2 regions of the Marinomonas maritima genome follow, and region 1 is predicted to be linked to the other one. Evidence: riboswitches for the same ligand, from Rfam matches in the RefSeq annotation. Region 1 holds a riboswitch; the other holds the start of a gene.
The links. A riboswitch is a leader RNA that binds a small molecule or an ion and turns the genes downstream of it on or off. The one in region 1 is predicted to bind cobalamin.
Positions count from the first base shown of each region.

Region 1 (3,172 bases):
TCAGAACGTCATCGTCAATGGGTCAAGAGAATACTTGCCCACCGCCATGACGATTTATGGCAAAGATTTAGTGCCTGTATTGATCAAGGTGGAAACAGACATACTGCGCCAACGATTAATAAACCGAGGCCGTGAATCGCTACCGGATATCGAGGCGCGACTGACTCGAACGCAGCAGCAATTCGCCTCTTCCAAAGCAAAAGGACCGCTTGATCAGTGCCATGTCATAAACAATAACACCAATATTGATGACGCTGTTCTGCAACTTATTAGTTACCTTAATTCACTGTCTACCAGTTCATAAAAAAGTGACTGAATGACGAATGAAAGAGAAAAAATCATGTTGAATATTCGAATTCTTGGCTCAGGTAACGCGGGTCAGGTTCCGGTTTGGGGCTGTGATTGCGCGGCATGTGAACGAGCAAAGCAAGATGACACGTTTCGCCGAGGACCTTGCAGTCTTGAAATTCGCACCGAGCTTGGCGTGACTCTGATTGACGCGGGCGTTCCTAACCTGGCGGAACGATACGAATTTGATGAGATTCAACGAATTGTCCTGACTCACTTTCACATGGATCACGTTCAAGGTTTGTTTCATTTGCGTTGGTCTGAACGACCAGAGAAAATTCCGGTGTTTCGACCGGACGATCAAAAAGGCACAGACGACCTTTATAAACACGCTGGCGTGCTCGATTTTCAGCCGGCGTTTATACCATTCGAAACCATGCAATTTGATGATTTTTCGATTACGCCTTTGCCATTACTGCATTCTAAAATCACCTTAGGCTATGTCATTGAAAAGAACGATTTTACCCTAGCGTATCTCACTGACACCGTCGGTTTACCTGAAACAACACAGGCATTCTTAGCCAACAAAACGCTGGATTACCTGATACTCGATTGCTCAGAACCACCAACGCCAACGGCGCCTAGAAATCATAACGACATCAATCTTGCTCTCTTGGCCTATCACACCCTGCAGCCGAAAATCATGATGCTCACACACATCAGCCATCGCTTAGATTGCTGGTTAATGGAGCATGGGGACAGTTTGCCTGACAATATGCTCATTGCGAAAGATGGCATGACGGTAATATAAAAAATGCCCACGCTCTTTCTCTATTTCTAGTAAAAAACGTGGGCATTGTATTTAGTCGTGCTTGATCAAGACATTTCGTTTAATGGAACAAGCGCGCTTCAAATAATGAAGAATTTTTAACGCGATTCAAGCTTTTTGCGCCTGCAAGTACAGCAAGATCTAACACAGGCTCAAGCAACACAACACTCATATAAGCAAGGCCAAACGTCGCTACCGACGCCATATTTTCAGCACCAAAACCTTGTCCGTAAAACGCCCAAAACGCGACCCAAACAACGATGCCACCTTGATACGTTAAAGACAGTTTTAATGCCTGTTTATAAGAAATATCCACGTAAGCCGTATTGTCCGAAATGATACGACGCGCGACGACAGACATAGCAAACAGAGGCAATAATAAGGTTGTGACGTTCATGCCATATTGTGGAAGGTCGATCAGGGCAAAAAATAGACCTTGCACCAATAATCCTGATAACAAACCGATCGACGCCGCTGCAGGACCAAACATAAGAAATAATGTCGAGCCAAGGATAAAGTGAACTTCAGATACCCCTACCGCGTGGTGTGGCATCACTTGAAAGAAAATAAAGACGAATACGGTGGTTAATGCGCTGCGTCCGATTAAAGACAACAGTCCATTTTTTTTAATCATGTCGATAGACGCTTTTGCAGAAAATCCAAAAGCAGCTAACGCCGTAGCGTAACTCAAAACAATTTTTGCGCCGTCAACAACGCCTGGTTCAATATGCACGATGTGCCTCCAAAATATGCGTCATACTCACCCGTATGATTCAAATTAACAGACCCTCACTTAGCACGATGTACTAAGCAAAAAATCCTAATCAATGAAGGCCGGTCTCCGGACTCATAAGCGTTTGGCAACACTGCATTTTTCTAAAAGCCTCATCCCTTCCCATCCAAAAAAGGACAGTGGGAGTAAGTAGAAGAACACACCACTTATTTACCGTTGCGGGGGCAGTACAGGGTTTGCTTAACACGCACCTGTTTCCCGTTTCACCAGTAAAACTGGCACCTTCACAAGAACTGATAAGCGCCGTTAATAACACATTATCAGAAAGTGGAAGCGTACGGTTTAAAGCGAACTTAAGCAACCAAAGCGAGAAAAATAAGAGCTGGGAGAAGAACGTTTTTCATGCAAATAAAAACACTCTGCTGCAATAAATACCAGCGTATAACAATCAAAAAAAGCGAGTGACCCTAGTCGCTCGCTTTTTTATGTAGTGATGTTTTTTATATAGGCTTTTGTTTAAAACTTTATTTGAAAATACGTTCAGACCACACCGTTAAACCTGCCGCCACACTGCCAAAGTGATCTCCATCCAATACAGGAATATCCCCAATACGTTGTTGAATCGCATCACGAATAACAGGAGACTTGGCCGAACCACCAGTCATATAAATCAAATCAGGTTTTTCACCAGCTTGCTCTATCGCGGCAGACATCAAGTTCAACATTTTTTCGAGTGGTGAGGTAATTGATTTAGCCAACTCGTCACGAGTAATCGTAGCCTCTAGCGCAGCTTCAATATAATCCAATGAAGCAAGGTAGCTCTGAGAGTCAGATAAGGCAATTTTGGCTTCTTCTGCACTGCGCACAATATGGTAGTTGTGCTTTTCTTCTCGCATCCGCAGGAAACGCTCGATTAATTTAGGTTCTGACGCATCCAATCGCATTTGATGTATTTGATTTTTTGTTTCCATGCTATTAAAGGTCGCGATGGCCGATACATCGTTGGTTGTAATGGCATTCCAATACATTTGCGTTGGCATTGGCAAACCAGTTTTTAGCAGAGAATTCATTCCAAACAACGGCATTAAGTGTTTGCCCGCAATTTGTATGTCTAAATCATTACCACCAATTCGTTCACCGGTATGCGCCAAAAAATCACTGCGTCGGTCTTCTTTTCGCACATAATCAGGCCCCATTCGAACCATGGCACAGTCAGTGGTACCACCACCAATATCCACAACCAGTACCGTTTTATTTTCGGTCATGGCCACTTCAAAATCTAAACCCGCGGCAATCGGTTCATACAGAAATTCAATTTCTTT
Region 1 covers NZ_JAMZEG020000001.1:886,435-889,606, reverse strand. The annotation lists gene phnN (ribose 1,5-bisphosphokinase) at 1-304, shown strand, start outside; gene phnP (phosphonate metabolism protein PhnP) at 317-1,099, shown strand; gene M3I01_RS04300 (energy-coupling factor ABC transporter permease) at 1,179-1,850, opposite strand; cobalamin riboswitch at 1,933-2,151, opposite strand; gene yegD (molecular chaperone) at 2,375-3,172, opposite strand, start outside.

Region 2 (3,172 bases), on a different contig from region 1:
GTCACACCAGACGCCAGTTCGACACCCTGAACATTGGAGTCCACATTGTAAGCCGCCCAAGCCCCAGTGTAGTTGGACCAAATCACCATATCGCCATAGGATGCGTCAAACACAGCGGCATCCCAATAGAAGTGGTTGTAGTCTGCACGAATACCCACTTCAACGGTTTCCGATTTTGTTGCTTTGAGTGTCGGGTCACCGCTGCTTGGGTAGTATAAATCGTTAAAGGTAGGCGCTTCGAAGGCTTTCCCATAGCTAGTCCGTAAGGTATACACGTCATCCAACCGGTAACCTACGGCGACTCCGCCCGTCGTTGAATCGCCGTAAGCGCTGTTGTGATCCTGACGAAGGTTGAGTTGCAGGCTGGTCGCACCAAAATCAAACTGAGACTGAGCAAAAACCGCGTTGTTATTGCGATTCGGCGCTTGGTACTTGGTGACATCAATGCTGTCTTCCGACGTTTCTGCGCCTACGACATATTCATGATCGCCCGCCCACAGCGTGTTACTCCAGCGAGCGGTTTGTGTCTTAGTATCGTATGTATCCCCAGAAGAAACGGTGGTGCTCTCGTTACGACTTTGGGACAATTTTAGTTCCGTATCCCATTGATCTGTTATTGGCAAGCTAACACCAAGGCCAATCACTTGTACTTGATAGTCGTTTTCGTCTCCGACGTAGTGATTACGACCATTGCTGTTCATGATCAAGCCACTGACTCGCACACCGCCGTCAAATTTCTGTCCGACATTGAGCAACCAGTTTTCATTATCGTAGCCCTGACTGTCCTCGTCTTTTTTAACTATGTCACCGTCGGTTTCAAAGGTGCCAGCAGACAAAAGGTATTGAGTATTACCCTGAGCGCCTGACACGGTTGCATCGATGGTTTTTGTGCCAAATGAACCGCCACCGGCCGACACATTCATTTTAGCTTCATCACCAGCTTGCGGTAAAAATGCTTGAATCACGCCACCTGCCGCGTCTGCACCGTATAACGTGGCTTTAGGCCCACGAACAATTTCCAGGCGATCAATCAAGGACGTTGGGATGTTTTCAAATGGCGCACCGCCAGATGTCGCAGAATACAAAGGTATGCCATCGAGTAAAAACTTGGTGGATTCAGAGCTAGCACCACGCATATAAACGCTGGTGGTTTTGCCGTACCCACCGTTCGAGCTGACATCAACACCCGGCTGAGCCGCAAGCAACTCGCTCATTTCTTGCGCTTGCTGAGCGATAATTTCTTCGCGATTAATAACGGTGACCGACGAAAGAGAATCGGACACACTCACTGGCGTCAAGGTCGCGGTGATGACCAAAGGTGACAAGAGGGTTGATTGATCCGATACGCTGTTCGCATGGACTACGCCGGTGGAAATAACACTAAGCGCCACGAAGGATGTCGTGAACGCTGAAGAAGCACATAATATGTTCATAAATAAGAATCTACTGTTGCACTGAGCACGCCCGCACAGTGGTGACATTCGGCTCTCGCACACGCAAGAACCCCCAGTTACAGGCAGGTCTCCGGACTCAAAAGTTGCTGACGCAAGCGTTGCCGCCTTCCCATGGTTTACCACAGTGGCTGTTTGGCAAAGCGTGACTTTTTTACCGTTGCGGGGGCAGCGTCAGAGTTGCACTGACTTCCCTATTATTGCTGACAATTCGCCAACAACCTGTAACCGCGCGCACTCTAACATAAGGCGTTATCAGGGTCAGATGAAAACGAGGGGATTTTGACTCAGTTTTCTTCATCTACGGATTAAGCCGGCCAGATACCTTAAAAATCAACGTCATTGCGAATCAATAACCTCATCATTTTTTGAGGGTGATGATTTCTTTTAAATGCTAGAATCGCGCCTTATTCCGATTAGGTTTTACTTTAAAGGCAAGCTATGACCGTTCTTCTAATGACCCCTCCGATGACCCAGCTAAATACGCCGTATCCGGCAACAGCGTATCTGACGGGTTTTTTACGCTCTCGGGGCTATGAGGCGGTGCAGCGAGACCCTGCCATCGAGCTTTTTCTGGAGATGATGACAGCACCCGCGCTGGACATTATTCGTCAGCATGTAGAAGACAATTTCGAGTCATTTGAAGACGATGAACTGCCCGATGTGATCTACACTTTTATGGCGGAGTTTGATCGCTATCGCCTCGCGGTTGAACCGGTTATCCGTTTTTTACAAGGCAAAGACCCAAGCCTTGCACTGCGCATTGTGTCCCGTCGTTTTTTACCAGAAGGCCCCGCGTTTGACGCGATTGCTCAAATGGAAGCGGTATCTGGCGACATTCTTAAAACCGCCTTTGGCAGCTTGGGGTTACAGGACAAAGCCAAGTATTTGGCGACCTTGTTTATCAATGATTTGTCCGCGGTGATTACGCAAGGCGTTGACCCGTATTTTGAAGTCAGCCGTTACGGCGAGCGTCTTGCGGCGGCGAATCCAAGCTTCGACAACCTCTACGACACCGTCATGGGCGAGCCCAGTTTTAGTTCCGAGATTCTAGAGCAATTGGTCGAAATGTATCTGGAAGAAACCCAACCCAGCGTGGTGGCGCTAACCGTTCCCTTCCCCGGTAATATGTTGGGCGCGCTGCGTATTGCGCAAACCTGTAAAGCGATTAATCCTGACATTCCAATCGTTATGGGCGGTGGTTTTGTGAACACCGAATTGCGCGCCTTAAAAGACCCTCGTGTGTTTGAGTTTATTGATTTTATCTGCCTCGATGACGGCGAACGTCCTTTTATGACCTTGCTGGAATACTTTGACGGCAAACGCGAAATAGACGACTTGGTGCGCACCTACTTCCTTGCAGAAGACGAAAACGGCGAGCAATACGTACATTACAATGAAAACGCTGAGCTGCACGATATACCCCAAACCGATGTTGGCACGCCGATTTACGATGGCTTGCCATTAACCGAATACTTGTCGTTATGTGAGATGCTCAACCCGATGCACCGCATCTGGAGTGATGGCCGTTGGAACAAGCTGACCATTGCTCATGGTTGTTACTGGCGTAAATGCAGCTTTTGCGATGTGACGCTGGATTATATTGATCGCTATGATGCCGCTGGTGCGGATATTTTGGTCGATCGAATCGAAGAATTGATCGAAGAAACCGGACAAACCGGCTTCCATTTCGTCGACGAAGCCGCGCCACCAAAGGCCTT
Region 2 covers NZ_JAMZEG020000005.1:229,542-232,713, reverse strand. The annotation lists gene M3I01_RS18465 (TonB-dependent receptor domain-containing protein) at 1-1,433, opposite strand, end outside; cobalamin riboswitch at 1,499-1,692, opposite strand; gene M3I01_RS18460 (B12-binding domain-containing radical SAM protein) at 1,893-3,172, shown strand, end outside.
Region 2: it holds a riboswitch for cobalamin, as region 1 does, so the genes downstream of both, M3I01_RS18465 (TonB-dependent receptor domain-containing protein) here and M3I01_RS04300 (energy-coupling factor ABC transporter permease) in region 1, are expected to answer to the same signal.